Regions from separate parts of the Streptomyces sp. NPDC052701 genome, predicted to be linked through region 4. Evidence: riboswitches for the same ligand, from Rfam matches in the RefSeq annotation. Region 4 holds a riboswitch; each other region holds the start of a gene.

Region 1 (7,244 bases), on a different contig from region 4:
ATGGAGGTGATCAAGCTGATCCCGCCGCTGATCATCGGTGAGCGGGAGGTGGACCGGTTCGTGGAGGCCTTCACCGCCGTGATGGACGACGCCCACGACGGCGGGCTGGTGTGGGACTTCGGCAGGACGCTGGTGAAGCAGGCGCTGGCCGGCCGCTGACGGCGGCCGCGGAATGCTTTTGCCTCTGAGGCAAGAAATTTGCCGCAGAGGCAAGAGTCCGGCTGAATGGAGGCATGAGCTCCTCCGAGTCCGGGCCCGTCGCCGAGCCCGGCCCGTCGTCGGCCGGTCCGGCCGGCGCGCTGCCCGCCGTCGCGCCGCAGCTGCGCGCCCTGCGCCGCCGGGCCTCCCTCACGCTGGAGGCCGCGGCCCGCGCCGCCGGGCTGTCGCCCGCCCACCTCTCCCGGCTGGAGACCGGACAGCGCCAGCCCTCGCTGCCGATGCTGCTCGCGCTCGCCCGTATCTACGGTACGACCGTCTCGGAACTGCTCGGCGAGACGGTCGCCGACCGGGACTCCGTGATACGCGCCGCCGACATGGAACCCACCGCGGCGGGCGGCTGGACGTACTGGCCGGCCGGCGCGTCCGGGCGCGGGATGCAGGCCCTGCGGGTCCAGGTCCCGTACGGCTCCCAGGGCGACATCGTGCGCGTGCACCCCGGCGAGGAGTGGCTCCACGTGCTCAAGGGGCGGCTGCGGCTGCGGCTCGGGGACGCCACGCACCGGCTCGCCCCGGGCGACAGCGCGCACTTCGACTCGCTGACCCCGCACCGCATCGCCGCTCAGGACCCCGACGGGGTCGAGCTCCTGTTCGTCCACACCCTGCTGCAGAGCCCCACGGCCGCCCTGTGCCTGGGCCGCACCCCTGGAGACGCGCCATGAGCGACATGGAGGAGAAGTTCCCTCGCGCCCTGTGGGTGCGGCTGATCGTCTACATCGCGGTGGGGCACGTCTTCGCGGCCTTCGTCTACCTGCTGTTCGAGGTGGGCGCGAAGTAGCTCCTGTCCGCCCGGCCCGGGCGGCGGCTCCTGCGGGCCGCCGCCCTCAGTCCAGCAGGCGCTCGCGCAGCCGGTCCCGGGTCCGCGGCGTGATCCCCAGCCCCTTCTCCAGGTAGGCGTCGACGCCGCCCCAGGTCTCCTCGATGGTCTCGAAGGCCGCCGTCAGGTACTCGGCGCGCGCGTCGAACAGGGGGCTCAGCAGCTCCATGACCTCGGGGGAGTAGGCCGAGGCCGAGCTGCTGCTGCGGCGCACCTTGTAGCGGCGGTGCTTGGCGTTGGACTTCAGGTAGTCGTCGAGGACGGCCTCGCGCTCGACGCCCAGGGCCAGCAGCGTCACCGCGACGGACAAGCCCGCGCGGTCCTTGCCCGCCGCGCAGTGCATCAGGGCGGGGACGCTGCCCCCGGCGAGCGCGTGCAGCACCTGGGAGTGCTCGGCGGTGCGCTCCCGGATGATCGTGCGGTAGGAGGCGATCATCCGGCTGGCGCCCTTGCCGTCCGCGAGGATCTCGCGCAGCTGGTCGATGTCGCCGTCGCGCACCATCCTCCAGAACTCCGCGCCGTCGGCGGGGTCGGACAGCGGCAGGTTCACATTGCGCACGCCCGGCAGCGCGACGTCCGGCCCCTCCAGCTTCTGGTCGGCGGCGTTGCGGAAGTCGAAGATCGTGTGCAGGCCCAGCGAGGAGAGGAAGGCGGCGTCCTGCTCGGTGGCGTGCGCCAGGTGCCCGCTGCGGAACAGCACCCCGTGCCGCACCCGCCGGCCGTCCACGGTCGGCAGTCCGCCCACGTCGCGGAAGTTGCGCACTCCGGCCAGCTCGGGTTCGGTCGACGGGACCTGCTGCGTCACGGGGGCTCCCTCCCACTCGCCCCGCCGGCGCGGCTCGTCGACGGGCACCACTCGACGATACGGCATGGCCGCCGGGCCGACCGGGTCGTCCGCAGGCGTTGCCCGTCGGCCTCCGGACCCCTGATGATGTTGGTGTCCGATCGCACCTGTTCGCACCTGTTCGCATCTGTGGGGGCCTGATGCCGGAGATCTCGCGGGACGGTCGTACCTGGCTCCTGTCGGGGCCGGCCAGCAGCTACGCCGTCCACCTCACCGGCCGCGACGAGCTGGTGCACCTGCACTGGGGCCCGAGGATCGCGCTCGCCGACGCGCAGGCCCTCGCCGTCCGCCCGCTGCCGGACGAGTGGCCCTTCGAGTCCCCGCTCGACGGGCGCGAGGAGTACCCCGTCGAGGGCGGCCCGCGGTTCGTCCGGCCCGCCCTGTCGGTGCGCACCGCCGAGCGGCGCGGCACGCAGTGGGCGTACGAGGGGCACGAGACGGCCGGGGACGGCGCGCTGCGGCTCCGCTTCCGCGACGGCGGGCTGACCGTCACGCTGCACTACCGGATGCGCCCCTCCACGGACGTCGTCGAGCGCTGGGTGACCCTGGCGAACGAGGGCCCGGCCGTCGAGGTGCTGCGCGCCGACTCCGCCACCTGGACCCTGCCCGACCGCGACGGCTGGCGGCTGTCCCAGCTGCACGGCCGCTGGGGCGCCGAGTCCCGGCTGGTGCGCTCGGACCTCACCTACGGCGAGAAGGCCGTCGGCAGCCGCCGCGGCCACACCGGGCACCAGCACCTGCCCTGGGTCGCGCTCGACACGGACGCGGCCGAGGAACACGGCGAGGTCTACGGCTGCGCCCTGGGCTGGTCCGGCTCCTGGCGCATCGCCGTGGCCCAACTCCCGGACGCCCGCGTGCAGATCACCGGCGGCGCCGGACACGACGACTCCGGCCTGCTGATGCTGGGGGAGGGGGAGTCGTACACCACCCCGGTCTTCGCGGGGCTGTGGAGCGACGGCGGCTTCGGCGGCGCCAGCCGGGCCTGGCACGCCTACCAGCGGGCGTACGTCGTCCCGGACGCGGACCGGGACCGGCCCGTGCTGTTCAACTCCTGGGAGGCGACCGGTTTCGACATCTGCGAGCGGCAGCAGCGCGAGCTCGCCGAGCGGGCCGCCGCGACGGGCGTGGAGCTGTTCGTGGTCGACGACGGCTGGTTCGGGGCGCGCACCGGCGACCGGGCCGGGCTCGGCGACTGGTGGCCCGACCCGGACCGCTTCCCCGGCGGTCTGAGGCCCCTCGCCGACCACGTGCACGCCCTCGGCATGCAGTTCGGCATCTGGGTCGAGCCGGAGATGGTCAACCCGGACAGCGACCTGTACCGGGCGCACCCGGACTGGGTGCAGTTCCAGCCGGGACGGGTGCGCACGGAGTTCCGCAACCAGCTGGTGCTCAACCTGGCCCGCGAGGACGTCCGGGAGTACCTGTGGGAGCGGCTCGACGGGCTGCTGTCCGGCGTCCCGGTCGACTACGTCAAGTGGGACTTCAACCGCTGCTTCACCGACGCCGGCTGGCCCGGCGACCCCTATCCGCAGCGGCTGTGGGTGGACCACGTCCGCGCCCTGTACGCCCTGCTGGACCGGTTGCGGGCGGCCCACCCGGGCGTCGCCTTCGAATCCTGCTCGGGCGGCGGCGGCCGGATCGACCTCGGCGTGCTGAGCCGTACGGACCAGGTGTGGACCTCGGACAACACCGACCCGCTCGACCGGCTCGCCATCCAGCACGGCTTCAGCCAGATCCACCCGGCGCGGGTCATGGCGGCCTGGGTCACCGACAGCCCGAACGCGATGCTCAACCACCGGTCCAGCTCCCTGCGGTTCCGGTTCGTCAGCGCCATGGCCGGGGTGCTCGGCCTCGGCGGCGACCTGACCCGGTGGACCGAGGAAGAGCTCGCCGAGGCGCGCGAGTGGGTGGAGCTCTACAAGGAGATCCGGCCCGTGGTGCAGCGCGGCGACCTGTACCGGCTGCGCCCCCCGACGGGTGGGCTGAGCGCTGTGCAGTACGTCCTCGGCGACGAGACCGTCGTCCTCGCCTGGCTCCAGGCGCAGCGCCACGGGGAGCCCGCCGCGGCGCTCAGGCTGCGCGGCCTCGACCCGACGGCGTCGTACGAATGCCGCGAAACGGGAGAAATCCACCGGGGTGCGGTCCTGGTGCACCACGGTCTGCGGACCGGGCTGCGCGGGGACCTCGACGCCGCCGTGGTGCGGCTGCGGCGCCGGTGACCGGGCGTTCCCGCAGCGGTTCGCGGCAAGTGGCCGATCTGTCCGAATAGAGAACTTCGATATAACGTGCCCCGGAAATAGGGGAGATGGGGCCGAGTGCGTGAGCAGGCTCATATTCGTGACGATGCGTTGCCGTCATGCTCACGTAATCAAGGTGTTTTTCTTGGGGATTTGCGGACGGTGAATGATCCGGAATCCACGCAGGGTCACCGTGGAATGTCCGCGGAAATCACCGGAAACGCAGGCGCGGGCAATCGCAAACTTGTCCCTGCGCGTCCTGTTCGCTTACGTTCGCCACCGATCCGGACGGACGCCTAATCCTGCCGCCGCCCGGAGCCCGCACCCACTGACCCGTGTACGGCAGGAGCGGGGGACCCACAGGTACGACGCCTGTTCCGGTTCCCGGAACGGCTTGGGGTTAAGCCGCGCCTCGGCGCGGCCGGGCATCTCCAGCTCGCACCCGACAGCTCACCTCGCAGGCGCCGGAGAGGAATTCGTCATGCCCGCAAAGGGTAAGCACCGCCGTTCGAAGACCCAGAGCTTCACCCGGTCCATCGCCGTCGCCGGAACCGGTGGCGCCGTACTCGCCCTCCCGCTGCTGGGGGCCGTCGACGCCCACGCCGCCACCCCGCAGTCGGCGCCGGAGAAGGCCGTCCAGTCCGTTCCGGTGACCGGGGAGAAGACCGCCGGGAAGAACGACGCGGACGTGCGCACGTACATCGTGAAGGCCGGTGACTACCTGGCAAAGATCGCCGACGAGCAGGACGTCGACGGCGGCTGGAAGAAGCTCTACGCGGACAACCGCGAGGCCGTCGGCGACGACCCGTCGCTGATCCACCCCGGCCTGAAGCTGTCGATCGGCGAGAAGGCGGCGGCGGGTACGGCCGAGCCGTCCTCCTCCGCCAACTCCTCGGCCGCGGCGAAGCCTTCGTCCGGGAAGCCGGCGCAGAAGCCGTCCGCGAAGCCGTCGTCCCAGAAGGCGCAGAAGCCGTCCGCCGCGCCGTCCGCCGCCGCGCAGGCCGCGGCCGTGAGCCGGAGCGCCGGGACCGCCGACGCGGCCGGCGGCTACACCGCGCCGGTGTCCGGCGGCGTCGGCACCGGCTACAAGGTGGCCGGCAGCATGTGGTCCAGCGGCTACCACACCGGCGTCGACTTCTCCGTCCCGACCGGCACCCCCCTGAAGGCCGTCGCCGCGGGCACGGTCGTCTCCGCGGGCTGGGCCGGCGCGTACGGCAACCAGGTCGTCATCAAGCTCGACGACGGCTACTACGCGCAGTACGCCCACCTGTCCTCGCTGTCCGTCTCGGCCGGCCAGACCGTCACCGCCGGACAGCAGGTCGGCCTCTCCGGCTCGACCGGCAACTCGACCGGACCGCACCTGCACTTCGAGATCCGCACCACGCCCGACTACGGCTCGGACGTGGACCCGGTCGCCTACCTCCGCTCGCACGGCGTCTCCCTCGGCTGACCCCCGCGGCCACCCGCCCGGCACGCCGCCGAAGGCCGGACCCCGATCCCGGGGCCCGGCCTTCGGCGCACCGGGGCGCCGGCGGGAAACGGCGGCCCGGCCACGGAGCCGGCTCCCGCGCCACGGCCCCGAGCCTTACGCGCGGGGGCACTTCGCCCGCCGGACCGTGCGGAGCCGCCCCCGTGTCCGTGACGTCCGGGCGCGGTCGCCGCACCGGCGCCGCCGGGCCGCCGTATTCCCGGCTTGGGGAAGACTTTGGGCGTGGCTTATCTCACCGCGCGTCAATCCCTGCCTACGGTCGCGTAGGTCACATTCCACGGTGAATCATGTGCTGCTGTGGCAGACGATTCGAAGAGTGACAGCAGATCAGTGATCGGGTCGTACGTGGCGGTGGGGGACAGCTTCACCGAGGGCGTCGGCGACCCCGGCCCCGACGGGGCGTTCGTCGGCTGGGCCGACCGGTTCGCGGTGCTGCTCGCGGACCGCAGGCCCGAAGGCGACTTCCGGTACACGAACCTCGCCGTGCGCGGCAGGCTGCTCGACCAGATCGTTCAGGAGCAGGTTCCCAGAGCCGTCGAACTCGCCCCGGACCTGGTCTCGTTCTGCGCGGGGGGCAACGACATCCTCCGCCCGGGCACCGACCCGGACGAGGTGGCCGAGCGCTTCGAACGGGCGGTGGCCGCGCTCGCCGCGACGGCCGGCACCGTCATGGTGACCACCGGATTCGACACCCGTGGCGTGCCCGTGCTCAAGCACCTGCGCGGCAAGATCGCCACGTACAACGGGCACGTGCGGGCCATCGCCGACCGGTACGGCTGCCCGGTGCTCGACCTGTGGTCCCTCAGGAGCATCCAGGACCGCCGGGCCTGGGACACCGACCGGCTGCACCTGTCGCCCGAGGGGCACACGCGCGTGGCGCTGCGCGCCGGGCAGGTGCTCGGCCTGGAGGTCCCGGCCGACCCGGAGCAGCCCTGGCCGCCGCTGCCGGTGCGCGGCGCCTTCGAGATCCGCCGGGACGACGTCCAGTGGGCGCGGGAGTACCTGGTGCCGTGGATCGGACGCCGGCTGCGCGGGGAGTCCTCGGGGGACCACGTGACGGCCAAGGGGGCGCTGTCGCCGGACGACATCAAGATGCGGATCGCCGCGGTGGCCTGAGACGCCCTCGGCCGCGGGCCGCGCCGCAGGACGCCCGGCGCGGCCCGCGGCCGGGCGCCGGGGCCCTCCCGCAGGCGCAGGTCGCCGCCGCGGTGCCGTCGACTCCTCCTCCCGCTCCGGACCCGGTCCGCGAGCGAGCGCCTCGTCCGCCCGCGCTCGCGCTCGCGCCTGCGCCCGCGCTCGTGCCCGTGTCCGCAGCACCGTGCCCGGGTCCGCGGCACCGCGCCCGGGCCCGAGCCCGCGGCCCCGCACCCGCGTACGACCTCGGCCGCACGGCGAGCCCGTCCAGCGGGGCCGTCAGACGCAGGGCCGCGCCCGCGGGCCCGGGCAGCGGAGGACCTGACCCGAGGTTTCGCTTACACGGCGAGGACGCGTCCGCGGGGTCCGGGCAGCGGGACCCGCCCGCGGCCACCCTCCCCGCGATCCCCGGTGATCACAGCCCTCCACTGCCTGCCCAGGTCCCGCGCGACCTCCCGCAGCGCCGGTTCGCGCAGCGCCGCCGCCCGGCCCTCGCTCCACAGCCGC
Region 2 (7,244 bases), on a different contig from region 4:
CGTAGTCGAGCGGCACGGTGACCCAGCCGCACTGGATCGGCTTCTCCAGCCCCCAGTCGGCGGGGCAGTCCCGCCAGTCGATGCCGGTCTGCGCGGCCCGGGCGGCGGCGATCGCCACGCCCCGTGCCTCGCGGTCCCGGCCGTGGCGGGTGTCCGCGCTCGCGCTCGCCGTGGGCGCGGACATCGCGCCGGCCACGAGCGCGGTCGTGACGAGCACGCCGGCCGAACCGAGCGCCGTCGCACGTCTCTTGGGTCCTGAATCCCTCAAGTGGGGCCTCCCCCTGGACTGTTCGATGAGTACCGGGGGATCCTTTCTGCTGCGGGGCTCCCGGGAACAGAGGGGGACGCCCTTCTTTGCCAATCCGATAAACGGATCGGCTCGTTCGCTCGCCGGAAGCTCAGCCGAGCACCGTGAGCGCCTCGCACGGCAGGCGGCGCAGCCGCGGGCCGTCCGGCGCCACCGCGGTCACCGGCGCCACCGCGGTCACCGGCGCCGCCGGACCGGCCGGCGGCACCACGGCGGTGCCCTCCCCAGCACCCGTGCCGGCGCCGGTTCCCCGGTGAACTCCGTCCGGGCAAGGACGAGTTGGCCGACGGCCCGGTGTCCCGCGAGCACGGCGGGCCCGTCCCAGCCGCCCGGGGCGCCGGGCCCGCGGGCCGGTTCTGGTCGAGGACGGTGCGCCCGGCGGTCAGCCGGGTGCCCGGCCGGCCGGGCCGCTGCCCGGTCCGTCCCAGTACCGGCTCCTCGCGCGGCACGAGACGGGCCGTGGCCCGTCAGGGCCACGCGCGTCGTGACGGACAGGTCGCTGCCGCCGGCGGGAGACCGGCTGCTCGGGAAGCCGGTGCGGTTCGGCCGCGCCGGCGACGGTGAGCCGAACGCCGTGACGGGCCCGCGCCCCGCCCTGCCCCGGCAGGGCGATGGCGGCGGCGGACGGCCCGACGCGCGGCCGGGCCCCCTCCGCCACGTCGGCCGCCACCGCGGAGCGGTCCGCTCGCGGCGCCGACCAGCACGGCCCGCGCCGGGCCGGGTGACCGGCCGTCGCCTGGACGTCGTCGGCCTGCTGGGCCGCATCGATCCGCGTCGCCCGGCGACGCCTGCCGCGGGCCGCGGGCCGCGCAGGCGCCGGCCGGCACGGCGACCGCCCCGCGCGACGCGCTCACCCCGATGCACCAGCGGGGCGGGACGACATGCGCGCCGCCGCCCTGACCCGCGCGCCGCGCGCTGCGCGGGCCAGGGCGGCGAGCGGCGCACCGCCCGGGTCACCCTGCCCCCGGACACCGGAATCTGACGCTCCCCCATCCCTGCGGTCACCTGCCGCGTCGGCGAGGAGTTCGGGGCGGCGACGAAACGGACCAAACGGCTTACCCCCTTCCGGACTAGCCACACCTACTGTTTTTGACCCCTCGCGGTTGCGCGAGACGCGCGGTCCCACGCCGGAATGAGGTATTCCGCCGCTGGTCCGGGGCTCCTCGGTCCCCTGGACGATGTCTCGAACGCCGAGGTGTCCACCCGAACGGATGAGTGGTGAGTAACAACACAAATTCCCGGTTGCGTTGGGTTTTTCGGACATCCATGGGTGAAGATCCGTGTCTGACGACAAGCCCCCGCCACCGCGGCGGGGCGGTCCGGGCGGACGCCGAGTCCTGCCGCCGCCCGGATGACCGGTCGACAGGAGTGGATCGGCAGGAGTGGAGGACCCAAGCACGACGGGTCGCCGGAGCGCCAGTTCCGAGCGGCCCTTGGGGTGAAGCCGCGAGTTCGCTCGCGGCCGGGCTACTTCGCCAGCCCGAATCCGACAGGTCATCCTTCACAGGCGGCTGACGAAGGGTTGCGCATGACTGCGCTCAATCGTGTCCCGTCGCTCATGGCCCGGGCCGGTACGGCCTCGGCCCTGACCATCGCCGCCGTGGGCGGCTCGATCGTGGCGCCCGGCTTCGTCTCGGAGGCAGAAGCCGCCTCGCCTGCGACCAAGGCACTGCAAGTCGCGGCCAGCAAGAAGGGTTCGCCCTACAAGTGGGGTGCCACGGGGCCGCGCAGGTTCGACTGCTCGGGGCTCACGCTGTACTCGTTCAAGAAGGCCGGCAAGAAGCTGCCCCGGACGGCGGCCCAGCAGTACAACAAGACCCGCCACATCTCCGCCAGGAGCCGCAAGGCGGGCGACTTGGTGTTCTTCCACTCGGGGAGCAACGTGTACCACGTCGGCATCTACGCGGGTAAGGACAAGATATGGCACGCCCCGAAGACCGGTGACGTCGTGCGGCTGCAGAAGATCTGGACCAAGAGCGTCTGGTACGGCCGGGTGAAGTGATCCCCTGGCGGGGCGGCGGCGCGCCGGGCGGCCGCCGCCCCGCCGGGGCGTGACACGGGCTCAGGCGGTTGCCTGTGCCCCCGTGACCGGCGCGTCCCAGCGGTGTCCCCGCACCGCGCGCAACGGGACACCGCTGGGACCCGCCGGCCGCGGCTTCGTGGAGTTCCTGCGGGATCCGCGCGGCACCCGGACGGACGTACAGATCCTCTTCGCCTTCCTGCTACAGCCCGCCCTCACCTCGGGCTTCGAGCCCTTCGGCGCGGTCCGGCGCACCACGTACGCGGCCGCGCGCCTCGCGGGCCGTCCTACGCGCCGCGTGGAGCCGGCCCGCGAGGCGCGCGGCACCGGGCCGGGCACGGAGCCGGCCCGCGCCGCCGTCGGGCTGCCGCCGTCGGGCTGCCGCCGACGGTGGTGCCCGGACCGGTGGTTCCGGGAGGGAAGCCGCGCCGTGAGGCGTCGGTGCGCCACCGCCGACGCGGGCCGCGCGGGCCGCGCGGCGCCCTGCCGGGGCGGCCCGCCCGCAGCGCCACGGCCGGGAAGCCCACCGGGGCGGGCACGGCCACGGCTGGCGCCGGCAGCGGCTGCCGCGGGGGCGGTCCCGGACCGGCGCCGGTACCCCTCGGGGCACGCCCCGCCGCGGGCATTGCCCCGCCCTGGGCATCACCCCGCCGCCCCGGCCCGGCCCGGCGGTCACGGCGGGACCGAGGCCTACGCCTCCCGCCGCCCCGCCGCGGGCACCGGCCGGGCCGGAACGGCCCACGGCAGTTCGATGGAGACCGTCTTGCCGCCCTCGCGGGTGGGGCGGACGCGCAGACTGCCGCCGCACTCCGCGGCCAGCCACCGGATGATCACCATGCCGCGGCCGTTGTCCTGCTGGACGGCGGCGGGCAGCCGCCTGGGGAAGCGCGGGTGGCTGTCGGTGACACCGATGCGCAGCCGCTCGTCACGGCTCAGTTCGACGTCCACCGTGAAGGTCGGCGACTGGCCGAGGGTGTGCTGGACGGCGTTGGTGGCGAGTTCGGAGACGATGAGCCGGACGGTGTCGGACACTTCCGTGTCCCGCGGCATGCCCCACTGCGCCAGCGTGCCCACCACGTAGGCGCGGGCCGCGGAGACCGAGGCGGGATCGCTCGGCAGAGTGAGGGATGCTTCCAGGTGGTCTGCCATGGCGACGTCGTCCCTTTCCCACGGGACCGTAGTCCGACACGGAGCGGATGGTTCGAGTACGGTCCCGGACTGGTGCTTCGCCCGCCAGACTGCCATCACCACACCGGCGAAGGACGGCGATCCACCAAGATATGCATATATCTGTCGCTCGATGCGGTGAACTCTGCGACGCGAGACCGTATTCGGGCGGCACGGAAGGAGTGGGGAGAAGCCCATGCAGCACGGTCCCGCGGTGCGCCGCCGGAAACTGGGCGCCGAACTGCGCGCGCTGCGCACCTCGGCGGGCCTCACCAGCGGTGAGGCGGCCCGGCTGGTGGGCTGGCACCAGTCGAAAGTGAGCCGGATCGAGACCGGCACGAGCGGGGTCAAACCGGCCGACGTGCGGTTACTCCTCGACGCCTACGGCGTGGCCGACACCCAACTGCGTGAACTGCTGCTGGTGTTGGCGGGCTCGGACGAGACCGGCGGCCGGCATCACTGGTGGCACGCGTACCGCGGGGTGCTGCCGCCGACCTACCGGGACTTCATCAGCCTGGAGTCCCAGGCCAGCGCGATGCGCACGCTGGAGACCACCGTCGTCCCGGGGCTGCTGCAGACCCCCGAGTACGCGCGGGCGGTGACGAAGGCCGCGGTGGAGGGCCTGTCGGAGGAGCGGCTCGACACGCTGGTGGAGGTGCGGCTGGCCCGGCAGGACGTGCTGCGGGCCGATCCCCCGCTGGAGCTGAACGCCGTCCTGGACGAGGCGGTGCTGCGCCGGGAGGTCGGGGGCCCCGGGGTCATGACCCGGCAGCTGGACCGGCTGGTCGAGGCGGCGCGGCTGCCCCAAGTGCGGCTCCAGGTGCTGCCGTTCGCGGCCGGGGCACACATCGGAGTCACCGGGCCTTTCGTAATCTTCTCATTTTCGAACGCTTCTGATCTGGACGTGGTTGTTCTCGACCACTTGACGAGTAGCCTCTACCTCGAACGGAAAGAAGACCTCCAGGCCTACACGGAGGCCTTCGACGCTCTTCTGATCCACGCCCTTTCGCCCGAGGACTCGTTGGATTTCATCGCCGGGACAGCCGCCGGCGCGTAAGGAGGCACCTATGCGTGCACTGCCTCGGAACGTCCCCTCAAGCCTCGAACTGCACGGCGCGCGATGGCTGCGCAGCAGCTACAGCACCGGCGCCAACAACTGCGTCGAGACCGCCCGGCCGGCCTGCGGCCCCTGGGCCGGACTGCTCGCCGTGCGCGACTCCAAGGACCCGGCCGGTCCCGCGCTGCTCTTCTCCCCCGAGAGCTGGGCGGGGTTCACGGCCGCGCTCCGGTGATCCACCGGCCTGCCGGCGCGCGGCGCACGGCCGCGGGCGCCGGCTCATGGCCGCGTTTCGCCGATCACCCGCACCGCGTGCGCGATCTGCTCCCCGGACAGGTCCGCACGGGCGGTCAGCCTCAGCCGTGAGATGCCGTCGGGCACGGAAGGAGGACGGAAGCAGCCCACCGCCAGTCCGGCCGCACGGCACTCGGCCGCCCAGCGCACGGCCGCCTCCGGGGAGGGCGCGCGCACGGAGACGACCGCGGCGTCCGGGCGCACCGCCTCCAGGCCCGCGGCCGTCAGGCGGGCGTGCAGGTCGCCCGCCACCGCGCGGGCCCGCGCCGCCCGCTGCGGCTCCCGGCGCAGCAGCCGCAGGGCCGCCAGGGCACCGCCCGCCGCCGCGGGGGCCAGACCGGTGTCGAAGATGAAGGTGCGGGCCGCGTTGACCAGGTGGTCGACGACCCGGGCGGGGCCGAGGACGGCTCCGCCCTGGCTGCCGAGCGACTTGGACAGCGTGACCGTCACGACGACGTCGCCGGCGCCCGCGAGCCCCGCCGCGTGCGGGGCGCCGCGGCCGCCGGCGCCGAGCACGCCCAGCCCGTGGGCGTCGTCGAGGACCAGCCCCGCGCCGTGCTCCCGGCACGCCTCGGCGAGCCCGGCGAGCGGGGCCGCGTCGCCGTCGACGGAGAAGACCGTGTCGGACACGGCGATCGCGGTGCCCCGGTGGGTCCGCAGCGCCTTGCGCACGGCGTCCGGGTCCGCGTGCGCCACCACCTGTGTCGTGCCGCGGGCCAGCCGGCAGCCGTCGATGAGCGAGGCGTGGTTGCCCGCGTCGGAGACGATCAGCGAGCCGTGCGGGGCCAGCGCGGTGACCGCGGCGAGGTTGGCCGCGTAACCGGAGGAGAAGACGAGCGCCGCCTCGAAGCCGCAGAAGTCGGCCAGCTCGCTTTCCAGTTCGGTGTGCAGCTCGGTCGTCCCCGTGACGAGCCGGGAGCCGGTCGCGCCGCCGCCCCACGTCCGCGCGGCCCGCGCGGCGCCCTCGGTGACCTCCGGATGGCGGGCCAGGCCCAGGTAGTCGTTGCTCGCCAGATCGAGGAGGGGCGAGTCCGCCGGACGCGGACGCAGGGTCCGTACGAGCCCGGCACGGCGGCGCAGGTCCGCCTGCTCGTCGATCCAGCCGAACGCCATGGCTCCTCCGGGGCTGTCGTGGGCGGGGGCTTTCACCGGCAGTGCTTTTGTAGGCAGTGCACAGACACTAGCGGCAGGCCCGGCCGCCCAGGATGTGGCAATACCCACACGACGAAGTGTCGGCGTTGTGCAAAGTCTCCTTGGCCCCGGGCCGGTCCGTAGGACAGGATCAGCTCCCATGGACCTGCTGAACACGCTGGTGGACAAGGGGCTTCGGCGCGAGACGCCGACCCGCGAGGAGGCGCTCGCCGTCCTCGCGACTTCCGACGACGACCTGCTCGACGTGGTGGCCGCGGCCGGCAGGGTGCGCCGGCACTGGTTCGGCCGACGGGTGAAACTCAACTATCTCGTCAACCTCAAGTCCGGGCTGTGTCCCGAGGACTGTTCCTACTGCTCCCAGCGGCTCGGCTCCAAGGCCGGCATCCTCAAGTACACCTGGCTCAAGCCCGACGAGGCCTCGCGGGCCGCCGCCGCCGGTGTGGCCGGGGGCGCCAAGCGCGTGTGCCTGGTGGCCAGCGGCCGCGGCCCGACCGACCGGGACGTGGCCCGGGTCTCCGAGACCATCAGGACCATCAAGGAGCAGAACGAGGGCGTCGAGGTGTGCGCCTGTCTCGGGCTGCTCTCCGACGGCCAGGCGGAACGGCTGCGCGAGGCGGGCGCGGACGCCTACAACCACAACCTCAACACCTCCGAGGCCACCTACGGGGACATCACCACCACGCACACCTACGCCGACCGCGTGGACACGGTGCACAAGGCGCACGCGGCGGGTCTGTCGGCCTGCTCGGGCCTGATCGCGGGCATGGGCGAGAGCGACGAGGACCTGGTGGACGTGGTCTTCGCGCTGCGCGAGCTCGACCCGGACTCGGTCCCGGTCAACTTCCTGATCCCGTTCGAGGGCACCCCGCTCGCCAAGGAGTGGAACCTGACCCCCCAGCGGTGCCTGCGGATCCTGGCGATGGTGCGGTTCGTCTGCCCGGACGTGGAGGTGCGCATCGCGGGCGGCCGCGAGGTCCACCTGCGCTCGATGCAGCCGCTCGCCCTGCACCTCGCCAACTCGATCTTCCTGGGCGACTACCTCACCAGCGAGGGCCAGGCGGGCAGGGCCGACCTGGAGATGATCGCCGACGCCGGGTTCGAGGTGGAGGGCACCGACCAGGTGACGCTGCCGGAGCACCGGGCGGACAGGGGCGGGTGCGGCCCGCACGGGAGCGGCGGCTGCGGCCCGCACGAGAGTGCCGGGTGCGGCTCGCAGGAGAGCGACGGGTGCGGTGCGCACGAGGGCG
Region 3 (7,244 bases), on a different contig from region 4:
GCGCCTGCTCGGCGAGGGCCGCATCACCCAGGCCGTGGACCTCCTCGGGGCGATCCTGCCCGTCGCCGCCGAACAGCACGGCGAGCGCTCCCCGGTCGTGCGCACCCTGCGCAAGCAGTACGTGGCCACGCTCCTGGACGACGGCCAGTACCGGCGCGCGCTGCCCGAACTGCGCCGCCTCGCCGACGAACGCGCCGCCGAGGCCGGCCAGGCCGACCCGCAGTCGCTGCGCTTCCGCTACGAGGCCGCCCAGTGCCTGGAGCAGCTCGGCGAACCGGCGGCGGCGCTCGCCGAGTACCGGGCGCTGCTGCCGTACTACGAGAACCAGTACGTCGCCGCCGGCGACCCCGAGCTCGCGCACGACGTCCGCCGCCGCATCGGCCACCTCCTCCTCGCCCTCGGCGACCGCCCCGCCGCCCACGACACACTGCTGCGCCTGCTGCACGACGTGGAGCGCACCCAGGGCCCCGGGCACCCCCTCGCCGCCGAGATCCGGCGGACGCTCCAGTGGCTGGGGCAGGTGCGCGGCTGACCGCCGCCCCGGGCACGCCCGGCCGCCGTCCCCGGGAGGAGGGCGCGGCGGTGCCGGAAGTCGTGGTGAATCGTTGGTCGAATGGGTTGGCCAGAGCCCGGCCGCTGCCTACCATCGATCACCGCAAGACCTTGTGCACCGTCGCACAATCTCCTCGGGAGGCTTCCTTGCACCGCCGCCGTCGCACCGCGCTCGTCCTCACCGCCGCGATCGCCGCCGCGGCGCCCCTCCTCACCGCCTGCGGGAACGACGCGCATCCCGGCGCGGCGGCCGTCGTCGACGGCCGGCGGATCACCGTCTCCCAGCTGGAGGACCGGGTCGACGAGGTGCGCGCGGCCCAGCGCGCGGCCGTGCGCGACGACACCCAGTACCAGCAGGTCGTCGCCAGAACCGGCACCCTCACCCGGGACACCCTGCACACCATGGTCCTGGACCGGGTGCTGCACCGCGCCGCCCGGGACGCGGGCGTCACCGTCACCCCCAAGGAGATCCAGCAGATGCGCTCCGGCCTGGAGGAGCAGGCCGGCGGTGCCAAGGCGCTGGAGACGACCTGGCTCCAGCAGTACGGCATCCCGCCGCAGCGCCTCCAGGAGAACCTCCGCCTCCAGCTGGAGGCCCAGAAGCTCGCCGAGAAACTCGGCACGGACACCAGCCGGCCGGAGTTCTGGAAGGCCCTGTCGGAGGCCTCGCGGAAACTGGACATCGACCTCAACCCCCGCTACGGCACCTGGGACGTCCGCAAGAGCAGCCGCGTCGACGGCAGGACCCCCTGGGTCCGGGACGTCACGGCGGCGCAGACGCAGCAGCCGGCGTAGTCCCACGGCGACCCGGTCGTTCCGTCCGGCGGGAAAGGACGGGGAAGGGCGGGAAAGGACGGGGAAGGGCGGGAAAGGACGGGGAAGGGCGGGAAAGGACGGGGAAGTGCAGGAGCGGGCGGGCGCCCTCGCCGGCGCCCGCCCCTGCCGGCCCCTGTCGGCGCCCGCCCCCGCTCCGCGGGCCGTTCCCCCGCGGACGGCCGATCGCCCCGTCCGCGCCGTGGGTTAGCGTCGAACCGTGAACGCAACCAGTCCCGCACCCGCCCCCGGCACCGGCCCGGAAGCCGCCCCCGGCCGCATCGTCCTGCTCACCACCAGCCACCGCGTCGCCCCCGGCCTGCTGTCCTGGCCCGCCTGGCAGGCGCTGCGCGCGGCCGACCGGGTGCTGTGCGCGGACGGCGCCCATCCGCAGCTGCCCTACCTGCGCGAGGCGGGGACGGCCGTCGACGAGGCCGCCCCGACCGCCGAGGAGCTGGTCGACGCCTGCGCCGGCGGCCGGACGGTCGTGGTCGTGGCGACGGGGGAGGGCGAACCGGCCCTCACGGACGGCCTGGCCCGCCTCGCGGGCTCCGGCCGGGTCCGCATGCCCGAGCTGGAGCTGCTCCCCGCCTCCTACGACCTGCCGGGCGCCCGCCTCCTCGACCTGGTCCAGGTCATGGACCGCATCCGCGCCGAGTGCCCGTGGTCCTCGCAGCAGACCCACCAGGGCCTGGCGAAGTACGGCATCGAGGAGGCGTACGAGCTCGTCGAGGCGATCGAGGAGGGCGACCGCGAGGAACTCCGCGAGGAGCTCGGCGACGTCCTGCTCCAGGTGGTCTTCCACGCCCGCATTGCCGAGGAGGACCCGGACGCCCCCTTCTCCATCGACGACGTGGCCGGCGGCATCGTCGCCAAGCTCGTCCACCGCCACCCGCACGTCTTCGGCGACGAGAAGGCCACGACCCCCGAGGAGGTCAAGGAGCACTGGCTGCGTACGAAGGCCGTGGAGAAACAGCGCACGTCCGTCACGGAGGGCGTCCCCCTCGGCCAGCCCGGCCTGGCCCTCGCGGCGAAGCTGGCGTCCCGGGTCCGCACGGCGGGCCTCGACGTCCCGCCGCCGCGGGCCGCGGGCATCGGCTACGAGCTGCTCGCGCTGGCGGTGCGGGCCGAGGCGGAAGGAGTGGACCCGGAGGCGGCACTGCGGGCGGCGGCCCGGGCCTACCGGGACGCGATCAGGGCGAAGGAGGCCGCCGGACGGGGATGAGCCCCGGCCCTCGACCCCCGGCCTCCGTCCCGGCCCCGACCCCCGACTCCCGGCCCCGACTCTCGCCCCCGACTCCCGACTCTCGGCCCCGGCCCCCGCCCACCGCCGCCGCGGGGCCGCCGCCGCGGGGCCGCCGGCACGGGCCGCCCCGGCGCGCGGAAGGCCCCCGGCGGGGCGCTCCGGGCGCCGGATACCGTCGAGGAGTGACCGACCAGCCTCAGCCCCGCAGCACCGTCCCCGCCCGCCCGGACCTGTTCACCTGGGAGTTCGCCACCGACCCCTACCCCGCCTACGCCTGGCTCCGCGAGCACGCCCCGGTGCACCGGACGAAGCTGCCCAGCGGGGTGGAGGCCTGGCTGGTCACCCGGTACGCCGACGCCCGGCAGGCCCTCGCCGACAGCCGTCTGTCCAAGAACCCGGCGCATCACGACGAGCCCGCGCACGCCAAGGGCAAGACCGGTATCCCCGGCGAGCGCAAGGCCGAGCTGATGACGCATCTGCTCAACATCGACCCGCCCGACCACACCCGGCTGCGCCGGCTCGTCTCCAAGGCCTTCACGCCCCGCCGGGTCGCCGAGTTCGCGCCCCGGGTGCAGCAGCTCACCGACGGTCTCATCGACCGGTTCGCCGCCGAGGGCTCCGCCGACCTCATCCACGAGTTCGCCTTCCCGCTCCCCATCTACGCCATCTGCGACCTGCTCGGCGTCCCGCGCGAGGACCAGGACGACTTCCGGGACTGGGCGGGCATGATGATCCGGCACGGCGGGGGGCCGCGGGGCGGGGTCGCGCGGTCGGTGAAGAAGATGCGCGGCTACCTCGCCGACCTCATCCACCGCAAGCGGGAGGCCCTGCCCGCCGAACCCGCCCCCGGCGAGGACCTCATCTCCGGTCTCATCCGCGCCTCCGACCACGGCGAGCACCTCACCGAGAACGAGGCCGCCGCGATGGCCTTCATCCTCCTGTTCGCCGGTTTCGAGACGACGGTGAACCTGATCGGCAACGGCACCTACGCCCTGCTCACCCATCCCGGCCAGCGCGCCCGCCTGCAGCGCTCCCTCGCCGCCGGGGAGCGCGACCTGCTGGAGACCGGAGTCGAGGAACTCCTGCGCTACGACGGCCCCGTGGAGCTGGCCACCTGGCGGTTCGCCACCCAGCCGGTGACCATCGGCGGGCAGGACATCGCCGCCGGCGACCCCGTCCTCGTCGTCCTCGCCGCCGCGGACCGGGACCCGGAGCGGTTCGCCGACCCCGACGTGCTCGACCTCGGACGCCGCGACAACCAGCACCTCGGCTACGGCCACGGCATCCACTACTGCCTGGGCGCCCCGCTCGCCCGCCTGGAGGGCCAGACCGCGCTCGCCACGCTCCTCACCCGGCTGCCGGACCTGCGCCTGGCCGTGGACCCGGCCGAGTTGCGCTGGCGCGGCGGGCTCATCATGCGCGGACTGCGCACCCTGCCGGTGGAGTTCACCCCGCCGCGCTAGGCCCTGTCGCCGGACTCCCGCCGTCCGGCCGGAGGGCGGCCCCTCCCATACCCGCCGTACCAGCGCAAACGTGTCACACGTTCATCTCTGTGATCTCCATGTGATCTGCACGGCATGAACTTGTGACAAGTGATCGTATGCCTATACGTTCACCCATCAGCGTGGCGTGCCTGCTCGACCCGCCACGCCGGTCACTGCTGTCTTGGGAAAGGTCTCCCCATGCTCTCCGGGAACGGTCGTCACCGCCGCCCTCGCCAGGCTCCGGCTCTCCTCGTCGCGGCCGGAGTGACCGGCTCCGCCATCGCGATCCCGCTCCTCGGGGCCTCCGGCGCCAGTGCGGCCGACGGCACGACCTGGGACCGGGTCGCCGAGTGCGAGACCGGCGGCGCCTGGAGCCAGAACAGCGGCAACGGCTACTACGGCGGTCTGCAGGTGACCCAGGAGGACTGGGAGGCCTACGGCGGTCTCGACTACGCCGCGAGCGCGGACCAGGCCAGCCGCTCCCAGCAGATAGCCGTCGCCGAGAGAATCCTCGCCGACCAGGGGGTCGGCGCCTGGGGGACCTGCGGGCTGACCGCCGGGCTGGACAAGGACTCGACCTCCGTCGACATCGACACCGGGGTGGCGGACGACGCGTCGGGAACCTCCGGTTCGTCCGGTTCATCCGGATCGTCCGGACTGCTCGGGGGGGCCGGCTCCACCGGCTCCTCCCGTGCGTCCGGTTCCCCCGGTTCGGCGGAGGACCCCTCGCCGTCCCCCTCGTCCCCGTCCGACGGACCGTCGAAGAGCGCGGACGAGAAGTCAAAGTCCGGCAAACCGTCCGGTTCTGACGCCGACTCGGACTCCGGCGACAGCGGTTCGCCGCGCCCCGACGGCTCGCCGACGGCCGGCCCGGAGGGCGGCGACCCGGCCGACTCCGGCCGGACCGACGGCTCTTCCGCGCCGGCCGACACCGGGACGACCGGCTCCGGCCGGCACCGCGGCCCCAGCGCCCAGGAGACCGCGGAGGAGGGCCGCGCGGCCGCGTCGGCGGGCCGGCACGCCTCGCGCGGGGAGGGTGCCTCGCGCGGCGCGCTGGGCGGCTCGTACACCGTGCGCGAGGGGGACAGCCTGTGGTCCATCGCCGACTCCCTTGACCTCAGCGGCGGATGGCAGGCGCTGTACGAGGAGAACGAGAAGGTGGTCGGCGCGGACCCGAACCGGATCGTCCCCGGTCAGGACCTTGAGGTCGGAGTCGAACCGGGCAAAAAGTAGCGTAGTGACAGCGGGAGTTCACGTCACGGTTCGCGCTGAATGTCCCATATAAGTGCGGTGAGAGATAGATCTCAGAAGCCCTGATCGTCTTTGAAATTCCGCGGATCGCGTGTCTACGGTCGTGACCGTTCGCCACCGCGAGCCCCGGCTGCCGCAACGCCGAATCCTGCCAGCGGCCGTCCGGGAACAGTCGTCGCGTCAAGCGCCGCAGGCAGGAGCGGGGGACCCAAGGTAAGTGCCGGGCCCAGCACTTGGGGCTGGATCCGGCTAGGGGTGAAGCCGTGTCCCGCAAGGGGCGCGGCCGGGCAACTCAACCGGCCCGAACCCGACAGCTCACCTCGCAGGCGTCGGTGAGGGGATCCATCCATGCTGTTTTCCGGCAAGGGCAAGCACCGTCGTTCGTCCAAGGCCACCCGTGCCATCGCCATGGCGGGTGTCGCCGGCGCCGCCGTCGCCGCCCCGCTGATGGCGGCCGGCACCGCCTCCGCCGCCACCGCCTCCGAGTGGGAGGCCGTCGCCCAGTGCGAGTCCGGCGGCAACTGGTCCATCAACACCGGCAACGGCTACTACGGCGGTCTGCAGTTCTCCGCCTCCACCTGGGCCGCTTACGGCGGCACGCAGTACGCGGCCACCGCCGACAAGGCCAGCAAGGCGCAGCAGATCGAGATCGCCGAGAAGGTCCTCGCGGGCCAGGGCAAGGGCGCCTGGCCGGTCTGCGGCAAGAACCTGTCCGGCGCCTCGTACGACGGCGGCTCCGCGGCGGCCGGCTCCTCGCAGGGCGCCGGTTCCACCGAGACCCGTCAGAGCGAGCCGCAGGCGGCCTCCCGCTCCGCCGAGCGCCCGGCCCAGAGCCAGCAGACTCAGCAGAGCCAGCCGACCCGGCAGAGCCAGAAGACCGTCACCACCCCGACCGGCAAGAAGGTCAAGAAGGGCGACGGCGAGTACAAGGTCGTCAAGGGCGACACCCTCAGCTCGATCGCCGCGGAGCGCGACGTCGAGGGCGGCTGGGCGAAGCTGTTCGAGCTGAACAAGGACATCGTCGAGGACGCCAACCTCATCTACCCGGGCCAGCAGCTGCACCTGAAGTAAGGCGCGGCCCCGGGCCCGCCCCCGTCCCCGCGGACTCCCCGCCCCGGTGCGCGTTCCCCGTGCGCGCCGGGGCGGAGTCGTGCGCGGGAACGGGCACACCCTTTTGTTCCGAGCGGAAACAATTTACCCTCTGTTCTGTCCGACAGATGGGTGACCGGCTGGCCGATTACCCGGAGCCGGTTAGGCTCGTCTCGCAGAGCCATCGCGGTCCTGCTCACCCGCGTCACATCCAAGAAGGAGATGCTCGTGCCGTCCATCGACGTCGTCGTAGCCCGGGAAATCCTGGACTCCCGAGGCAACCCCACGGTCGAGGTCGAGGTCGGCCTCGACGACGGCAGCACGGGTCGTGCCGCCGTCCCGTCCGGCGCCTCCACCGGCGCCTTCGAGGCCATCGAACTCCGCGACGGCGACTCCAACCGCTACCTGGGCAAGGGCGTGGAGAAGGCCGTCCTCGCCGTCATCGAGCAGATCGGCCCGGAGCTGGTCGGCTACGACGCCACCGAGCAGCGCCTGATCGACCAGGCCATGTTCGACCTGGACGCCACCGACAACAAGGGCTCCCTCGGCGCCAACGCCATCCTCGGCGTCTCCCTCGCCGTCGCCCACGCCGCCTCCGAGGCCAGCGACCTGCCCCTCTTCCGCTACCTGGGCGGCCCGAACGCGCACCTGCTGCCGGTGCCGATGATGAACATCCTGAACGGCGGCTCGCACGCCGACTCCAACGTGGACATCCAGGAGTTCATGATCGCCCCGATCGGCGCGGAGTCCTTCTCCGAGGCCCTGCGCTGGGGCGCCGAGGTCTACCACACCCTCAAGAAGGTCCTGAA
Region 4 (7,244 bases):
TTCCGGAGGGCGGTGGAGAAGCGGGCGCGTGGTGCCGAGCCGTGCCGCTCGGCGGGAGCGCGTGCGCGTCAGCGCTGCCGGGGGCGGCCGCCGGGGCCGGCGCAGCCGGTATCGGGAACGCCGTCGCGGGCCGCGTTGTCGACGCGCACGCGGATGACTCGACTCATGCACGCCCCCTCACGTCGGCCCGGAACAGGATCCATCCCATCGCTCGGCATGTGAGCGCATATGTGCTCAACAGAGCATAAGTGTCCTGTATAAAAATTCTAGCGCATGGAAAAAGTGATGATCATATGAGGAAGGCGTTCGGGTCACCCGCCGGTGCCGGGGCGGGTGGGCGCCGCGGCACCGGCGGCCCGGGGGGCCACGGGGGATCGCCGAGGCCGCGGGGTTGTGAGGACCGCAGGCCGCGGGGCCGGACGGACCACGGCTCGCGGGGCCGGACGGACCACGGCTCGCGCGGCCGGCCGGGCCCGGCACCGCCCCGGCCGGGTCCGCACCGCCTCCTCGCCCCTCGGCGGGAGGGCCGCAGAGGGGCGGCGGGAGGCCCAGCCTCAGCCCGCCGTCCGCTCCGTCAGCTCCGTGAGGTCCGTCCGTTCCGTCAGGCCCGTGAGGTCCGTCAGTTCCGTGAGGTCCGTGAGCTCCGCGAGCGGCAGGGTGTGCCGGGTCCGGAGGACCTTCGCGCGCAGGTAGCGGACATTGTGGGTGGTGGTGAAGACGCCCGTCGGGACGTGGTCGCGGACCGCGATGTCCAGGGCGCGCAACTGGTCCGCCTTGTCGGGGTTGTTGGAGAGGAGGTCCACCTCGCCGACGCCCAGGGCGTGGAGCATCTGGGCCGCCGCCGTGTAGTCGCGGGCGTCCTCCGGGAGTCCCAGGGCCGCGTTCGCCTCGTACGTGTCCAGGCCCTGGTCCTGGAGCGCGTACGCGTCGAGCTTGTTGTAGAGGCCGATGCCGCGGCCCTCCTGGCGGAGGTAGAGCAGGACCCCGCCGCGGTCGGCGATGCGCTCGACGGCCTCGCGCAGCTGCGGGCCGCAGTCGCAGCGGGCCGATCCGAGGACGTCGCCGGTCAGGCACTCGGAGTGCAGCCGCACCAGCGGGACGGGACCCGGCTCGCCGAGAACGACGGCCAGGTGCTCCCGGCCGTCGACGAGACCGTGGAAGGTGACCAGGTCGGCGTCGACGCGGTAGCCGTCGTGGAAGCGCAGCGGGACCCGGACGCGGGCGCGCGGGGTGGCGGCGGGGAAGTCGGGCATGCGGGCCTCCGGGGTCCGTTCCGTTCGGCGGCGCGGCCGTCGGCCCGGCCGCACCGGAATCTGCTTCAGTTTTGAATCAGATCCACAGCCGGGACTCTACTCTCCGCTTGAAAGTTGAAGCAACGCCGAAGCCGCTCCGGGGCGGCGGGGAAGTGACCGACGTCACGAGCAGGACGTCGAGGACCTGCGGCGCCACGGCACTTCGTCGGCCGCCGACCGGCCGCCGCCTTCCTGGAGCGCCCGCGCGATCCCGGTGCAGATCTCCTCCAGCTGTCCGACCTGCTCCGTCGTCAGGTGGTCGAACAGGGCGGCCCGCACGGTCGCCACGTGCCCGGGAGCGGCCCGCTCCAGCACCGCCCGGCCCGCGTCGGTCAACGTGGCGATGCTGCCGCGCCCGTCGGAGGCGCACGCCTCGCGCCGCACCGCGCCGTCCCTCTCCAGCCGCGCGACCGCGTACGTCAGCCGGCTGCGCGTGATCTTCAGCCGCTCGGCCAGGTCGGTCATCCGCAGCCGCTGCCCCGGGGCCTCCGACAAGGTGGCCAGGACGGAGTAGTACAGGTGCGGCATGCCGGCGTCCTGCTGGAGCTGCCGGTCGACGGCGTCCTCCAGGAGCAGCGAGGCGGCGAGGTACGCGCGCCAGGCGCGCTGCTCCTCGGGGGTGAGCCAGCGGATCGTCATGCCGCCAGTGTAGGTTTGTTTCAAACTTGAACCAAGCGTGTCGCGGCCGGGACCACCGCAGCCGGGACCGCGCACCCAGCCCGCCGCCGGGACCGACCCCGAGGGAGCGCGTCGATGCCCCACCCGTACGTCCTGCTGTCCGCCGCCGTCTCCCTCGACGGCTACCTGGACGACACCGGCCCCGAGCGCCTGCTGCTCTCCGGGCCGGCCGACTTCGACCGGGTCGACGAGGTGCGGGCCTCGGTCGACGCGATCCTGGTCGGCGCCGGGACCATCCGCGCCGACAACCCCCGGCTGCTGGTCAACTCGCCCGAGCGGCGCGCCGCCCGGATCGCCGAGGGCCGCCCCGAGTACCCGCTGAAGGTCACCGTGAGCGGCTCCGGCGACCTCGACCCGACGGCCCGGTTCTGGCACACGGGCGGCGAGAAGGTCCTCTACACCACGGACGCGGGCGCCGAACGGGCCCATGCCCTCGGCGTCGCGGCCGACGTCGTCCCGCTCGGCGCCGAGCTCGACTGGCGACGCCTCCTGACACACCTGCACGACGTGCGCGGCGTACGGCGGCTCATGGTCGAGGGCGGCGGGCAGGTCCACACCCAGCTCCTCACCCAGGGCCTGGCCGACGAGCTCCAGCTCGTCCTCGCCCCGCTCTTCGTGGGTGACCCCGACGCGCCCCGGCTCTTCGGCCCGGGCGGCTACCAGGGCGGCCGTCTGCGCCTCGTCGAGACGCGGCCGGTCGGGGACGTCGTCCTCATGCGCTACGAGCCCACCGCCCCCGGCACCGGCCCCCTGCCGTCCGCCGCGGACCACCGCTGGCTCGCCCTCGCCTGCGAGCTGGCGGACCGGTGCCCGCCCTCCGGGACCGCGTTCAGCGTGGGCGCGGTGGTGGTGGCGGCCGACGGCACCGAGCTGGCCCGGGGCCACTCGCGGGAGGGCGGGGATCCGGTGGCGCACGCCGAGGAGGCGGCACTGGCGAAGGCCGACCCGACCGATCCGCGCCTGGCCACCGCGACGCTCTACAGCAGCCTGGAGCCGTGCGCCCGGCGGGCGTCCCGGCCCGCGCCGTGCGCCCGGCTGATCCTGGACGCGGGCGTGCGCCGGGTCGTCACGGCCTGGCGCGAGCCCGACACGTTCGTGACCGGGGCCGACGGGAGCGGGGTGCTCGCGGCGGGGGGCGCCGAGGTCGTCGTACTGCCGGAGTTGGAGGAGCGGGCCAAGGCCCCGAACCGTCACCTGCTGGGGTGACGGGCGCCACATTCGGCGCCGGGAACGGCTGGTGAGGGGCGGCGGGCGGTCATGTGTGCGCTCGCCGTCCCGCGCATGGCGTACACTGGTGTCATACCGACGCGGGGTGGAGCAGCTCGGTAGCTCGCTGGGCTCATAACCCAGAGGTCGCAGGTTCAAATCCTGTCCCCGCTACTGAAGGCCCAGGGCCGGAACTCATCGAGTTCCGGCCCTGAGTGTTTCCGGAATGTTTTCCATGCGCGGAATCGGGGCAGGGTCCGGCGTGAACCCCTGACCTTTGTCACGCCACGTGACCGAATCGCCTCACTCCGCATGAGGACTGACGTACCGTCAGAATGTATGGGTGGTTTGAGGCGGGGTCAACTCGCCCGATTCGCCCCGGTGGTGGCGGGTAAGTCCTCGCGAAAATCGCTAACGATCAAGCGGAACGGCTTGGAATCCGTGCCCTGCGTACATTAACGTTCGATAACGCAGCGCGGTCGTCCCAGCCGTCACACGAGGCGGCTCCGTGCGCACGCGCCGAATCCCGCAAGGGAACCGGGGAACCACCACTTTGGGGTGAATCGAGCGGATACCGCCGTGGCAGCACGGCCGGTATACGCGCGTAGGAGACCTTCCTGCTCCGAACCCGTCAGCTAACCCGGTAGGCGGAGACGGAAGGAAAGGAGTACGCCTACGTGGCGTCCAACCGGCCTGCCCCCGCGGCCCCGTTCGTGCCGAGCGAGCGCACCGACACCTTCGGCTACGGCGGTCACCGCACCGACGAGGGCCCGTTCGAGGAGTGGAACCCCACCGAGGAGTCCATCCGCCCCGTACGCGGTCGGCATCGCGTCGCCAAGCAGCGCGGCGGGCTCGCCCGCAGCTCCACCGTCCTCGGTGTCGGCGTCATAGCGGCCGTCGGCGCGGGCGGCATGGCCAGCGCCCAGACCGGCAAGCCGCCGGTGTCCATCTCCATGCCGGACCTTCCCAACGTGGGTTCCCTCATCTCCGACGAGGAAACCCCCGAGGAGCCCGCCACCCCGCTCAGCAGCGTCGGCGTGACCTCCGCGGACACCGCGCAGGGCGCCGCCGACGCCGGCGAGGCGCTGCGCGCCCGCATCATGGCCCAGGCCGAGCAGCAGCAGGACCAGCTCGAGAGCAAGGCCGCCGCCGAGGCCGTGGCCGCCGCCGAGAAGGCCGCCGCGGAAGCCGCCGCCAAGGCGGAGAAGGAGGCCGAGGCCAAGGCCGCCGCCGCCAAGGCGAAGGCGGAGGAGGAGGCCCGCAAGAAGGCCGAGGCCGAGCGGCTCGCCCAGTTGGCCAAGCAGTACGCGCTGCCGACCTCCTCGTACACCATCACCTCCACGTTCGGTCAGGCCGGTGCCTACTGGTCCTCCGGCTACCACACCGGCCTGGACTTCGCCGCGCCCACCGGCACCCTCCTCAAGGCCGTCCACAGCGGCACGATCACCTCGGCCGGCTGGGACGGGTCCTACGGCTACAAGACCGTGCTCACCCTCGACGACGGCACGGAGATCTGGTACGCCCACCAGTCCTCCATCAGCGTCAGCGTCGGCCAGAAGGTCAACACCGGCGACGTCATCGGCCGCGTCGGCGCCACGGGCAACGTCACCGGGGCCCACCTCCACATGGAGGTCCATCCGGCCGGCTCCGCCAACGGGGTGGATCCGCTGGCCTGGCTGCGCAGCAAGGGCCTCAACCCCTGACGTCCTCCGCCCGCCCCTCCGTCCCCGGACCCGGACCCCGGCGGTCCTGACGACGTCCCCCCGACGTCAGGGCTGCCGGCCGGCGGTGGCGGAACCGCGGCTCACGGGGGACGAGGTCCGCGGGCCGACGGAGGCGTCGGCCCGGGCCTGGTTCAGGAGCGGTACGGGTTGTACGCGGGGTACGGCATCCCCGGGTGACCGTACGCCCCGTACGCCCCGTGCATCCCGTACGGCCCGTGCATTCCATACGCTCCGTGCGTCCCGTACGCCCCGTGCACCGGCCAGCGAGGTACGGCCACCGGCACCGGCGGAGCCACGATCCGGGCCGCGTGGTCCAGCGCCGGGCGGGCCGCGTCCCGCCGGCTCCACAGCTCGTGCAGCAGCTCCCTCTCCCGGGGGACGAAGTCGGCGCCCGCCCCGCCCCGGCGACCGCGGTGGCGCAGGAACGCCAGCGAGGTGGCGTACGCCTCGTACTCCGTCACCGCCCGCGCCGCCCGTCTCCCGGCGTGGCGCCGGGCGTACCGCCGGGCGATCCGCCGCGCCCGCATCGAGCCGAGCGCGAACGGCTCGGCCGGCGTCAGCCACCCGGCCGCCGCGTACGCGGGCAGCTCGTCCCGCACGGTCCTCAGCTCGCGCTGCCGCGTCCAGATCACCAGCCAGGTCAGCACCCCGAACGCCGGCATCATGAACGCCGCGTACACCGCGAAGAAGCCGTACTCGCCGAGCGTCGACGAGCCGTTCCACAGCGCGTGCATGCCCATCGCCAGCAGCAGCCCGGCCGGCGGCGGCAGCAGGCGCCGTACGCGCTGCCGCTCCGTCGCGAGCGCGGCGACGCCGAAACCGATGCCCGTGAGGACGGTGAACAGCGGGTGCGCGAACGGCGACAGGACGACGCGCACGAAGAAGGTCGCCGCCGTGACGGAGGCGATGCCCCGGTCGCCGGTGAGCTGGTCGGTGCCGAAGGCGGTGCCGAGGTACAGGATGTTCTCGGTGAAGGCGAAGCCGGTGGCGGTGACCCCGGCGATCACCACCCCGTCGAGGACACCGGTGAAGTCGCGTCTGCGGAAGAGGAAGACCAGCAGGACGGCGGTGGCCTTCGCGGTCTCCTCGACGACGGGGGCTATGACGGTCGCGCCGAGGGCGTCGGCGCCGGAGGGGTCCGCGGTGGCCGTCGCTATCCACCTGGTCGCGAAACTGTTGGCGACGATGGCGATCAGGGCCGCCGCGCAGGCGCCCCACGCGAAGGAGAACAGCAGATTCCGCCAGGGACCGGGCTCGACCCGGTCCAGCCAGCGGAAGGCGGCTATGAGCAGGGGGACGGGCAGGACGGAGAGGCCGAGCCCGACCAGGAAGCCCTCGGTGCCGGTCTCCTCGCGGACCAGGGCGAGGATGACGAGCCCGCAGAGCGCGAGGAGCGCGCTCAGGGCCCCGTACCGCACCCAGGCCCACTGCCACCAGTGCGCGGGGCGCGGCGCGCCTCGGGCAGGTGTCCCGCGGCCGGGCGCGCCGTCTGCGGGCGTGGCGTCTGCGGACGTGGCGTCGGGGAGTGTGCCGCTGTCGGGGCCGCTGGGGTGCGACGGGTACGGGGGACGGGTGGCCACGGCTCGACCCTAACGAGGGAGGGGCACCGCCCGTGACGGTGCCTAGTGCTGTACGGGGTGCTGTACGCGACGGAAGAGCAGGTCGTTCACGACATGTCCCTTGTCCAGTCCCTGCCCCTCGAAACGGGTCAGTGGACGGAAGTCGGGACGTGGCGCGAAACCGCCGCCCGCCTGGGTGTTCTCGAAGTCGGGGTGCGCCGTGAGCACCTCGAGCATCTGTTCGGCGTACGGTTCCCAATCGGTCGCGCAGTGCACGATCGCGCCCGGCCTGAGGCGGGACGCGGCCAGCGTCAGGAAGGCGGGCTGGATGAGCCGGCGCTTGTGGTGGCGCTTCTTGGGCCAGGGGTCGGGGAAGTAGACGCGCAGGCCGTCGAGGGAGTCGGGGGCGAGCATCTCGCGCAGCAGGATGATGGCGTCGCCGTTGCCCACGCGGATGTTGGTCAGACCGCCCCGGTCGGCGAGGTTGAGGAGGTTGCCCTGGCCGGGGGTGTGGACGTCGACGGCGAGGATGTTGGTGCCGGGGTCGGCGGCGGCCATCTGCGCGGTGGCCTCGCCCATGCCGAAGCCGATCTCCAAGACGACGGGGTTGCCGTTCCCGAACAGCTCGGCGAGGTCCAGGCGCCGGTGCCCGTCGATGTCGAACCCCCACTGGGGCCACAGCCGCTGCAACGCGTCCGCCTGACCCGCGGTGACCCGGCTCCGGCGGGGCTGGAAACTCCGGATCCGCCGCTCGAAGTGCGACCCGGCGGGATCGGCCTTCGGCC

What was found. Region 4 has a riboswitch for cyclic di-AMP ahead of AB0L29_RS32015 (M23 family metallopeptidase). Riboswitches for the same ligand answer to the same signal wherever they lie in the genome.
Region 1: it holds a riboswitch for cyclic di-AMP, as region 4 does, so the genes downstream of both, AB0L29_RS14225 (LysM peptidoglycan-binding domain-containing M23 family metallopeptidase) here and AB0L29_RS32015 (M23 family metallopeptidase) in region 4, are expected to answer to the same signal.
Region 2: it holds a riboswitch for cyclic di-AMP, as region 4 does, so the genes downstream of both, AB0L29_RS16400 (C40 family peptidase) here and AB0L29_RS32015 (M23 family metallopeptidase) in region 4, are expected to answer to the same signal.
Region 3: it holds a riboswitch for cyclic di-AMP, as region 4 does, so the genes downstream of both, AB0L29_RS04940 (transglycosylase family protein) here and AB0L29_RS32015 (M23 family metallopeptidase) in region 4, are expected to answer to the same signal.

Annotation. Positions count from the first base shown of each region.
Region 1 is NZ_JBFATO010000010.1:46,140-53,383, reverse strand. It holds gene AB0L29_RS14250 (aspartate aminotransferase family protein) at 1-159, shown strand, start outside; gene AB0L29_RS14245 (XRE family transcriptional regulator) at 234-878, shown strand; gene AB0L29_RS14240 (DUF6126 family protein) at 875-994, shown strand; gene AB0L29_RS14235 (tyrosine-protein phosphatase) at 1,041-1,838, opposite strand; gene AB0L29_RS14230 (alpha-galactosidase) at 2,018-4,096, shown strand; cyclic di-AMP (ydaO/yuaA leader) riboswitch at 4,431-4,591, shown strand; gene AB0L29_RS14225 (LysM peptidoglycan-binding domain-containing M23 family metallopeptidase) at 4,596-5,564, shown strand; gene AB0L29_RS14220 (SGNH/GDSL hydrolase family protein) at 5,934-6,719, shown strand.
Region 2 is NZ_JBFATO010000012.1:107,896-115,139, reverse strand. It holds gene AB0L29_RS16410 (alpha/beta hydrolase) at 1-268, opposite strand, end outside; partial or broken gene AB0L29_RS16405 (urease accessory protein UreD) at 399-1,134, opposite strand; cyclic di-AMP (ydaO/yuaA leader) riboswitch at 1,626-1,832, shown strand; gene AB0L29_RS16400 (C40 family peptidase) at 1,836-2,309, shown strand; gene AB0L29_RS16395 (ATP-binding protein) at 3,018-3,476, opposite strand; gene AB0L29_RS16390 (helix-turn-helix transcriptional regulator) at 3,691-4,551, shown strand; gene AB0L29_RS16385 (DUF397 domain-containing protein) at 4,562-4,786, shown strand; gene AB0L29_RS16380 (8-amino-7-oxononanoate synthase) at 4,831-5,958, opposite strand; gene bioB (biotin synthase BioB) at 6,137-7,244, shown strand, end outside.
Region 3 is NZ_JBFATO010000002.1:405,021-412,264, forward strand. It holds gene AB0L29_RS04915 (protein kinase) at 1-532, shown strand, start outside; gene AB0L29_RS04920 (SurA N-terminal domain-containing protein) at 700-1,347, shown strand; gene AB0L29_RS04925 (nucleoside triphosphate pyrophosphohydrolase) at 1,586-2,590, shown strand; gene AB0L29_RS04930 (cytochrome P450) at 2,794-4,074, shown strand; gene AB0L29_RS04935 (transglycosylase family protein) at 4,294-5,328, shown strand; cyclic di-AMP (ydaO/yuaA leader) riboswitch at 5,522-5,690, shown strand; gene AB0L29_RS04940 (transglycosylase family protein) at 5,695-6,417, shown strand; gene eno (phosphopyruvate hydratase) at 6,664-7,244, shown strand, end outside.
Region 4 is NZ_JBFATO010000044.1:51,169-58,412, forward strand. It holds gene ribA (GTP cyclohydrolase II) at 555-1,253, opposite strand; gene AB0L29_RS32000 (MarR family transcriptional regulator) at 1,416-1,931, opposite strand; gene AB0L29_RS32005 (dihydrofolate reductase family protein) at 2,046-3,176, shown strand; tRNA gene AB0L29_RS32010 (tRNA-Met) at 3,277-3,350, shown strand; cyclic di-AMP (ydaO/yuaA leader) riboswitch at 3,684-3,841, shown strand; gene AB0L29_RS32015 (M23 family metallopeptidase) at 3,854-4,879, shown strand; gene AB0L29_RS32020 (PrsW family intramembrane metalloprotease) at 5,032-6,318, opposite strand; gene trmB (tRNA (guanosine(46)-N7)-methyltransferase TrmB) at 6,523-7,244, opposite strand, start outside.